3 regions of the Kitasatospora sp. CM 4170 genome follow, and region 1 is predicted to be linked to each of the others. Evidence: riboswitches for the same ligand, from Rfam matches in the RefSeq annotation. Region 1 holds a riboswitch; each other region holds the start of a gene.

Region 1 (3,277 bases):
GGCCCTGCCGCACCACGGTCTTCGTCGAACTGCCGCAGGAGCCGATGCTGGTCGAGATCGACGCCCAGGCCGTGATCGGCTGATCCACCGCCGGACAGGCGGGGCCCGGGGACGGTCGCCGAAGCGCGGGGCCCGGGCGGGCGCCGTCCGGGCCCCGGTACCCGACGGGCACCGGGCGGGCGGCCCTTGCCTTCCACGCGACCAAAATGATTAGGTAAGCCTCACCTAACTCGATGGAGGTCGCCATGAGCCCCACGCCCGCCGACGCCGAGGCCCCCGAGCCCACCGCCGCCGAACGGATCTGCAGCCTGCTCAGCGCCACCTCCTCGGTGGTGGTCCGGGCCCGCGGCGAGCACCACGACCTCGACACCCCGGTCTCGGTGCACGGCTCCCGGCTCCGCCTGACCGCCCCGCTCGGCTCCGGGCTCACCCTCGCCGCGACCGGCGAGACCGAGGGCCTGGCCGTCGTCCTGGACGTGACCGACATCGCCCCGGTCGCCGTCCGCGACCGCGTCCGCGGCCGGCTCACCATGGCCGGCCGGCTCCGGCTCGCCCACCTGGCCGACGACGGCCTCAGCGTCCACCTACACCTGGACGTCGCCCACGCCGTCCTCGCCACTCCGTACGGCACCAGCGCGCTCACCGGCGCCGACCTCGCCCTCGCCGGGCCCGACCCGCTCGCCCGCTACGAGGCCGGCCTGCTCACCCACCTCATCGACGACCACCCCGACGCGCTCGCCGCGCTCACCCGACTGCTCGACCCCCAACTCCTCGCCGGGCGGCCGGAGATCCGCCCGCTGGCGCTCGACCGCCACGGCCTGGTGCTGCGCCTGGACCATCCGCACGGTCACCGCGACGTCCGCCTGGTCTTCCCCGAACCGGCCTGCGACACCGAGGAGTTCGGCGAGCAGATGCACCGGCTGCTGACCGCCGCACAGACCGGCCTGCCCGCCCGCCGGTCGTGACCGGACCGGGCCGGACAGGCCTTCCGGAACCGCTTCGCTGCGGAGGCGCCGCGGAAACGGCGCCGAAGCGGACGTGGACGACGAAAGCGGCCGGCCCGGCTCGCGAGGGAGGTCTCGCGAGCCGGGCCGGCCTGGGCGTGTCCCGCGCCCGTATGTCCGCCACTGGTGCGGCGATCACCCGGTCGAGCGGTCACCCGACATGACCATCCCGGGAGTTCGTTCGCCCCGCACCTGGCGGTGGTCTGAACTCGGTTGTGGACCGGGTCAGATGGAGACGCCGTGCGCCCGCAGGTAGGCGATCGGGTCGATGTCCGAGCCGTACTCCGAGCCGGTGCGGATCTCGAAGTGCAGGTGCGGGCCGGTCACGTTGCCGGTCGCACCGGAGAGGCCGATCTGCTGGCCGGCGGTGACGGCCTGACCGACCTTCACGCCGATCGAGGACAGGTGCGCGTACTGGGCGTACTTGCCGTCGGCGAGCTTGATCTCGACCTCGTTGCCGTAGGCGCCGCCGTTGCCGGCCTTGACCACGGTGCCGGCCGCAACGGCGCGCAGCGGGGTGCCGGTGGCCGCGACGAAGTCGGCACCGGTGTGGTGGCCGGAGGCCCACATCGAGCCGGCGACGCCGTAGGCGGTGCCGAGCTTCGGGTTGGCCAGCGGGGCGACGTAACCGGAGGTGGAGGCCACGGCGGCCGGGGCCGGGGTGGTGGCCGGGGCGGCCGGCTTGGCGGCGGGGGCCTGGGCCGGCTTGGCGGCGGGGGCGGCCGGCTTCGCAGCCTGGACCGGCTTCGGCGCCTGCGCCGGGGCGGCCGGCTTCGCGGAGTCGTGCGAGACCTGCGGCTTGGCGGCGGGGGCGGCCGGCTTGGCGGCCTCGGCCGGAGCGGCGGCCTTGGCGCCCAGGGCCAGCTTCTGGCCCGGGAAGATCAGGTTCGGGTTGGAGCCGACGACCGAGCGGTTGTGCTCGTACAGCGCCTTCCAGCCGCCCTGGACGTCCTTGGCGTCGGCGATCTTCGACAGGGTGTCGCCGCTGACGACCTTGTAGCTCTCCTCGACCGGGGCGGCGGCCGGAGCGGCGGCCTCGGCGGCCGGCTGCGCGGCGGCGGCCGGAGCGGCGTCGACGCTGGTGGCGCCGGTCCAGGTGGCGGTCTGCTGCGGCTTCGCGGCCGGGGCGGTGTGGGCCTGGGCGCTGATGGTGGTCACCAGCGGGAGGGCGAACGCGGCGCCGGTGACGGCGGTGGCGATACCGATGCGGGCGGCGCGGGGCAGGGCGATACGACGGGCCTGTGCGGGCATGGGGGAGTTCCTCTCCGACGCCTGCGAGGTGAGCTGTCGGGTTCGGGCTGGAGTTGCCCGGCCGCATAGGCGGCTTCACCCCAAGCCGGACCGCGAATTCCGGTCCGGCGACTTACCTGTGGGTCCCCCGCTCCTGCCGTACAGAGTTCAGTTCGTACCACCGGGCAGCGGCAGGACTAGGCGTTCCACCCGGTGGCCACCCGGGCTGACGCCGGGCGGTCGCTGAACTAAAACCCATCCGTTCGAGCGAAGCAATGTCGATCTCCCGCATCGGTGAATTCCTCCGGCGACAATGTGACGCTCCGGATGATCCGCTGCACAGTACGTGCACAATCGATTCACGGCGCGCCACTGATCCGCGACACTCCGCCGATTTCGCTGGCCGTCCGCACACGATCACTCACGGAAAGCCAACCGCCGACACACCCCCGGTGACCCTTGTCACTCGGGCCCCGCTGGGCGGACCATCGGGCCGTGGCCACTTCCGAGGCCGGCACCCTGCGCCTGAGCACCGCGCAGGGTCGCTGGGTACTTCTGGCGACGGTGCTCGGCTCCAGCATGGCGATGCTCGACGGCACCGTGGTGAACGTCGCCCTGCCCCGGATCGGCGAAGACCTCGGCGCCCCGCTCGCCGCCCTGCAATGGACGCTGAACGCCTATCTGCTCACCCTGGCCGGGCTGATCCTGCTCGGCGGCGCACTCGGCGACCGCTACGGCCGGCGCCGGATCTTCCTGCTCGGCGTGGTCTGGTTCGCCGCCGCCTCGGCGGCCTGCGCCGCCGCACCCACCATCGAGGTGCTGATCGCCGCCCGCGCCGTCCAGGGCATCGGCGGGGCACTGCTCACCCCCGGGTCACTGGCGATGCTCCAGGCCGTCTTCCACCCGGACGACCGCTCGACGGCGGTCGGCCTCTGGTCCGGCCTCGGCGGGGTGTCGGCCGCGGTCGGCCCCTTCGTCGGCGGCTGGCTGGTGGACGGCCCGGGCTGGCGGTGGATCTTCCTGCTGAACGTCCCGCTGGCCGC
Region 2 (3,277 bases), 170 kb from region 1:
CCCAGGTTGAAGCCGGTCAGCCGGTAGGCCCGCGGGTTGGGCTCCAGCACGGTGCGGGAGGCGACGCAGGACTCGTAGACGATGTCGTCGGACGGCTGCTGCGGGGTACGGGTGTCCAGCGGGCCGTCCCACCAGTAGGCGTCCTCCCAGGTGTCGTGGCTGATGCAGCTGCGGAAGGTGATGCCGTGGCTGGCGTGCGGGACGTACGCGTGGTTGCCGGCGTCGCGCACCACGACGCCCTCGACCACGGTGCCGCGGGTGGCGTCGCCGAGCATGTGGAAGTGGAGCCCGTACCGGCCGAGCACCGGCGCGGTGACCGGGGCGGTGCCGTCCGGGCCCTTCCAGCTCTCACTGGTGTCCGTCCGCGGCCCGACCCAGCGCAGGGCGGTGTGCCGGACGTCGGCCCGGCGGGAGCTGGTGAGGTGGACGTGGGCTCGGCCCTTCGCGGAGCCCTCGACCCGGACGCTGCGGGTCAGGTTGAGCACCTCGGCGCCGACCGTGACGCCCCCGCCGAGGGCGACCCGGGGGTGGGCGTACCGGAGCGGGGCCTCCAGGGTGACGGTGGATCCGCTGACGGAGCGCACGACGGCGAGGTCGTAGCGGGCGGAGAAGCCGTCCTCGTCCGGCGGGCCGGTCGGGGTGACGGCCAGTTCGTCGCCGGGCTGCCAACCCGCGGGCGGGGCGGCGAGGCTGACGGTGGTGGCGCCGGCCCGCAGCTCGTCGGCCGCGCGCACCCAGGCGGTCTTGGCGGCGCCGTCCAGCCGCAGGTAGCCGGCCCCGGTGACCCAGAGGCCGACGTCGGTGTCGACCACCTTCATGCCGTCGCCCTGGAAACGCTTCTCGTCGACGGAGGGGAAGCGCAGGGCGTGCACGGCGGTGCCGCCGGGGGCGAGGGCGAGGGTGCCGCGGACCTCGACGTTGCCGGCCGAGCTGAGGGTGACGCCGCGGTCGGCGGCGAAGGTGAGCGAGCCGCCGGGCTCGACCAGCAGGGAGCCGACGGCGGCGTCGGTGTCGAGCAGCACCCGGTCGGTGATCCGGACGGCGCTCTGCGGTCCGGGCACCCGGCCGCCCCAGCCGGCCGGGTCGGACCAGCGGCGGCCGCCCTGGTCGGGCGCGGGGGCGGCCCCCTGCCCGGGGACGTCACCGCCGGACGCGGGCGGTGCGCCGGGGCCGTGGTCCGCACCGCCGTGGTCCATGCCCCCGTCGCCGCCCGTGTCGGCCAGGCTCGTGGCGGTGCTCCCGGCAGCGGGCCCGGTCGAGCCGGTCAGCGAGCGCCGCAGGGCCTCCTCGCCGCCGACCGCGGCGAACACCGTGCCGACCGCGAGCCAGCGCAGCATTGTGCGACGGCTTACGGGAGTTCGGGCGCGTTCGGGCGGGATGTCCGGTCTGCGATGCTTTGCCCTGCGATGCACTCCGCGGGCCCCATCGGCCGGCTGTCCGCCGCCCTGCTCCTCGTCCATGGCCATCGCTTCGTAGCCCTCCCCCCAGACGGCTGCGTCGGTCCCGACGTTCTGAAGCATAGGCAGTTGCGGCGGCCCGTACGGGCGTTGCCGGAAATCGGTCATTTCTGATCATGGTGGACACGCCGCGGGCAGGTTGTTCGCAAACGGTGACGAGCATCACACATGTTTGCGGTTTGAAGTTGAGTCTGCTTAACGTGCTCCCCGTTCGTGGCCACACGGACCCAGCCCGTCCGCAACGCCGAGTCCTGCCGTCGGGTGTGCTGGCAGCGCAGAAACGCACCACGGCAGGAGCGGGGGAACCACAGGTAAGTCGCCCCGGGCCGGTCCGCGTACCGGTCCAGGGCTAGGGGTGAAGCCGCGTCCACAGCGCGGCCGGGCAACTCCAGCCCGAATCCGACAGCTCACCTCGCAGGCGTGGGAGAGGACCGCATCTTCATGCTGCCCACCAACGGCACCCGTCTGTCCGGCCGTACCCGCCGCGCCATCGCCGCGCTCGGAGTCGCGGGCATCGGCCTCACCATCCCCTGCCTGACCACCACCTCCGCCTCCGCCGCCTCGGTCGCGACCTGGGACAAGGTCGCCCAGTGCGAGAGCAGCGGCAACTGGAGCATCAACACCGGCAACGGCTTCTACGGCGGCCTGCAGTTCACGAACAGCACCTGGGCCGAGTTCGGCGGCACCGCCTTCGCCGCCCGCGCCGACCTGGCCACCAAGGACCAGCAGATCGCGATCGCCGAGAAGGTGCTCGCGGTCCAGGGCCCGGGCGCCTGGCCGGTCTGCTCCGTCCAGGCCGGTCTGACCAAGGGCGGCACCCCCGCCGCGGTCGACACCTCCGCCGCCGCCAAGCCGGCCGCGCAGACCCCGGCCCCGGCCGCCAAGCCGGCCGCCCCGGCCCCCGCCGCCGAGCCCGCCGCCCCGAAGGCCGAGACCCCGGCCGCCACCGACTCCGCCAAGACCTGGAGCCAGAAGCGGTCCGACTGGTCGCAGAACTGGCAGGGCAAGGACGGCGACTACACCGTCGTCGCCGGCGACTGGCTGTCCGCCATCGCCGACAAGCACAACGTCCAGGGCGGCTGGGAGCGGCTGTACGAGCTCAACCGCGACACCCTGACCGACGGTCCGAACCACATCTACCCGGGCCAGCACCTGAGCCTCGGCGACCACGCCAAGGCCCAGGCCTCGGACGAGTCCGGCAAGGGCTTCGACTGGTTCACCCGCTCCTCCGGCCAGGCCGCGGGCACCACCACCGCCAAGCCGGCCGCGCAGAGCGCCACCCAGGCCGCCCAGACCCAGGCCCAGGCCCCGGCCGAGGCCGCCACCGGCAGCATGGCCGCCGCGGTCTCCTTCGCCCTGTCGAAGGTCGGCCAGGCCTACGTCTACGGCGGCACCGGCAACGGCGGCTGGGACTGCTCCGGCCTGACCCAGGCCGCGCTGCGGGCCGCGGGCGTCTCCGTCCCGCGCGTCGCCGCCGACCAGGCCGCCGCCAGCACCCACGTGTCGCTGGACGCCCTCAAGGCGGGCGACCTGCTGTTCTGGTCCAACAACGGCCAGGACTCCGGCGTCTACCACGTCGCGCTCTACATCGGTGACGGCAAGTACGTCGAGGCCGCCAACCCGAGCGCGGGCGTGCGGACCCAGACCGTCGCCAACTGGGCCCCGGACTTCGCCGGCCGGGTCTGATCCCACCGCACACGCCGCAGCCCCCGGGGAGAGTCTGGTCGCTCCTCCCCGGGGGCTTCGGCCTGCCCGCCGCCGGCCGGGCGGGGGCGGGCGCGGTGGGCCGTACGGGCGGGCGCGGTGGGCCCGGCGCGGGC
Region 3 (3,277 bases), 2.0 Mb from region 1:
GTCGAGGCCGACCTCGACCTCGACCGTGGGGTTGCCACGCGAGTCGAGGATCTCACGGGCTACGACGACATCGATGGACGGCACGAAGCATCTCCTAGCGGAAGCAGGTCCGGCTGACGGTGGGTGCTGTCGGCCGGACGATTGCGGAGTCGTTACGACCAGAGCCTAACCGCACGGGCTCCCGGGGCCACGTCGACCATGGGTCCGTCTCAGCGTGTGGCCGCACTACCCACCGGTAGTTCACCTGGTTGCCCCGTGAAAGCGGTCCGGATGCGGACGAAGGGGGACGTATCCGGCCCCCTTCGTCCGCGCCGCCGGGCGGTGGCCCGGGTTCAGCGGCCGGTGGTTCAGCCGAGGTTGAGCACCTGGCCGGGCATGATCAGGTCGGGGTCGCCGCCCACGGTGCCGCGGTTGCCGTCGTACAGCGTCTGCCAGCCGCCGGACACGCCCTGGGCGGCGGCGATGCCGGCCAGCGTGTCGCCGGCCTGGACGGTGTAGCCGTGGCCGGTGCGCTGCTGGGGGGCCGGGTCGGCGTGGCCGGCCGGATCGGCGTGGCCGGTGGTCGGAGTCGGGCCGGCGCCCTGACCGATGTACCCGTCGGACGGACCGGCGTACTGGAGGGCGACCTCGGGGGTGTACTGACCGGCGTGCTGCCGGTACACGCTCTCGTGGCTGGTCCAGTACCAGGCGCCGTCGCTCTGGTACCAGTACACCTTCGCGTCGGCGTCCCAGCCGCCCTGGCCGGAGAAGCCGGGGGCCTTGGCGTCCTGCTGCGCGGGCTGCTGGGCGGCGGGCTTCGGGGCCTGCTGCTGGGCGGGCTTCTGAGCCGGCTTCGGCGCGGCGGGCTTCGGCTGGGCGGGCTTCGGCGCGGCGGGCTGCTGCGCCGCCGGCTTCGCGTCCGTGGAGGCGTCGACCTCGGCCGCGGCGCCGCCCTTGCTCAGGCCCGCCCGCTTGGAGCAGACCGGCCAGGCGCCCGGCCCCTGCGAGGCGAGGACCTTCTCGGCCACCGCGATCTGCTGCCCCTTGCTGGCCTGGTTGGCCTGCGCCGCGTACGCGGTGCCGCCGTACGCCTTCCAGGTGCTGGAGGTGAACTGCAGGCCGCCGTAGAAGCCGTTGCCGGTGTTGATGCTCCAGTTGCCGCCGCTCTCGCACTGGGCGACCGCGTCCCAGGTGGAGACGGGGGCCGCCGAGGCGCCGGTGGCGGTGAGGAGCGGCATCGCGAGTCCGACGCCGGCCACACCGGCGACGGCGATGGCCTTCTCGGCCTGGGTGCGGCGGCGGTGGCGGCCAGTTCCAACGAACAGCATGAAGACGTCCCTCTCCGCACGCCTGCGAGGTGAGCTGTCGGGTTCGGACCGGGAGGTGGCCCGGCCGCGTGTCGCGAGGCGTTCTGCCCGCGACTGCGGCTTCACCCCAAGCCGTGGAGGACGGCAACAAACCTGGGTCCCCCGCCCCTGCCCAGGGTTCTGGTCGGTTTCCCGTGGCGCGGCGGGCAGGATTCGGCGTTCCGCGCACGAGGTCCGCAGCTGCGAACTCCAGGGAGAGTAGACAGATCCTCACACCAATCACAAGCTCATATCGCCGATATCACACAGAAATTACGGCACACGGTCGATCGCCTACAAACGGAGGCGGTATGTCCGGATTGATGGTGGTTCAACCCCCCTGTTGGGCCGTCTCTGAGACGCCGCGTCAGCGTGTCGAGCCGCCGGCCGGAGGACGCGCGGGCCGCTGCGAGCGGTTCCCGGCCGTGATCAGACGGGCTTCTTCTCCGCGTTCTCCGGAGTGAATTCGACCGGAAGTTCACGAAGTCCACGCATGATCAGACCACCGCGCCACCGCAGATTCTCCGGGCTTTCGGCGAGCTGCAGATCGGGCAGCCGGGTGAGCAGCGTGGCCAGCGCGGCACGGCCCTCCAGACGGGCCAGCGGAGCGCCGATGCAGTAGTGGATGCCGTGCCCGAAGCCGAGGTGCGGGTTGTCCGTCCGGGCCAGGTCGAGGGTGTTCTCGTCGGCGAACCGCGCCGGGTCCCGGTCCGCCGCCGCGAGTACCACCAGCACCGGGTCGCCCACCGGGATCTCCACCCCGCCGATGGTCAGCGGGCTGGTCGCGAACCGCCAGGTGGCCAGTTCCACCGGCCCGTCGTAGCGGAGCAGTTCCTCGATCCCGGTCTCCAGCAGGCCGGTCTCGCCGCGGGCGATCGAATCCTGCAGCAGCGCCCGCTGCCCGGGGTTGCGCAGCAGCGCGTAGGTGCCGTTGCCGATCAGGTTGACGGTCGTCTCGAACCCGGCGAACAGCAGGATGAAGGCCATCGCCGCGGCCTCGTTCTCGGTCAGGTGCTCGCCGTGGTCGCTGGCCCGGATCAGCCCCGAGATCAGGTCGTCGCCGAGGTCGGCCCGCTTGCGGTGGATCAGCTCCGCCAGGTACGAGCGCATCCGCTTCACCGCCCGCCCCACGCCGCCGCGCTGCCCGCCGCCGTGGCGGATCATCATGCCCGCCCAGTCGCGGAAGTCGTCCTGGTCCTCGGCGGGCACACCGAGCAGGTCGCAGATCGCGTAGATGGGGAGTGGGAAGGCGAACTCGTGGATCAGGTCGGCGCTGCCGCGGGCCGCGAAGCCGTCGATCAGCCGGTCGGTGAGCTGCTGCACCCGGGGCTCGAACGCGGCCACCCGGCGCGGGGTGAACGCCTTCGAGACCAGGCGGCGCAGCCGGGTGTGGTCCGGCGGGTCGATGTTCAGCAGGTGCGTCATCAGGTTGGCCTGCCGCTCGCCCGGGATGCCGACCCGGCCGGTGCGGTGCGCGTGCGCGCTGTGGTGGACCGGGTTCTTGGAGAGCCGGCTGTCGGCGAGCGCCTGCCGGGCGTCCGCGTACCTGGTCACCAGCCAGGCCTCCACCCCGCTCGGCAGGGTCGTGCGGTGCACCGGCTCGTGCTCCCGCAGCCACGCGTACGCCGGGTACGGATCGGCGGCGAACTCCCAGGTGAAGAGCGACGGGCGGGCGGGATCGGGCTGAACTGGCATGGGTCGACCGTATCCGGTGGAGATCGCCCGTACGGCAGGCGTGAGCCTGGTCACCTGAGGGGTAATTCCTGTTGCGGAGGATCGGGACGAGCCTACGATCCTCCGCAAAGCACGTGTGTGGGCGCCGGTGCGGAGCCGCCCACCAGGGAGGAGCGCACCATGCGGGTCACCGGGGCAGTCGTCGTGATCGCGGTACTCGACGGCGGGTCGGGGGCCGACCTCGCGCGCCGTTTCACCGCGGCCGGCGCCGCCGGCGT

What was found. Region 1 has a riboswitch for cyclic di-AMP ahead of RMN57_RS31660 (LysM peptidoglycan-binding domain-containing M23 family metallopeptidase). Riboswitches for the same ligand answer to the same signal wherever they lie in the genome.
Region 2: another riboswitch for cyclic di-AMP. It lies ahead of RMN57_RS30930 (transglycosylase family protein); the one in region 1 lies ahead of RMN57_RS31660 (LysM peptidoglycan-binding domain-containing M23 family metallopeptidase).
Region 3: another riboswitch for cyclic di-AMP. It lies ahead of RMN57_RS23425 (transglycosylase family protein); the one in region 1 lies ahead of RMN57_RS31660 (LysM peptidoglycan-binding domain-containing M23 family metallopeptidase).

Annotation. Positions count from the first base shown of each region.
Region 1 is NZ_CP134877.1:7,509,123-7,512,399, reverse strand. It holds gene RMN57_RS31670 (RidA family protein) at 1-83, shown strand, start outside; gene RMN57_RS31665 (DUF2470 domain-containing protein) at 246-965, shown strand; gene RMN57_RS31660 (LysM peptidoglycan-binding domain-containing M23 family metallopeptidase) at 1,230-2,255, opposite strand; cyclic di-AMP (ydaO/yuaA leader) riboswitch at 2,261-2,418, opposite strand; gene RMN57_RS31655 (MFS transporter) at 2,730-3,277, shown strand, end outside.
Region 2 is NZ_CP134877.1:7,335,750-7,339,026, reverse strand. It holds gene RMN57_RS30935 (hypothetical protein) at 1-1,337, opposite strand, end outside; cyclic di-AMP (ydaO/yuaA leader) riboswitch at 1,721-1,891, shown strand; gene RMN57_RS30930 (transglycosylase family protein) at 1,878-3,143, shown strand.
Region 3 is NZ_CP134877.1:5,468,082-5,471,358, reverse strand. It holds gene eno (phosphopyruvate hydratase) at 1-84, opposite strand, end outside; gene RMN57_RS23425 (transglycosylase family protein) at 348-1,307, opposite strand; cyclic di-AMP (ydaO/yuaA leader) riboswitch at 1,313-1,482, opposite strand; gene RMN57_RS23420 (cytochrome P450) at 1,755-3,020, opposite strand; gene RMN57_RS23415 (SDR family NAD(P)-dependent oxidoreductase) at 3,180-3,277, shown strand, end outside.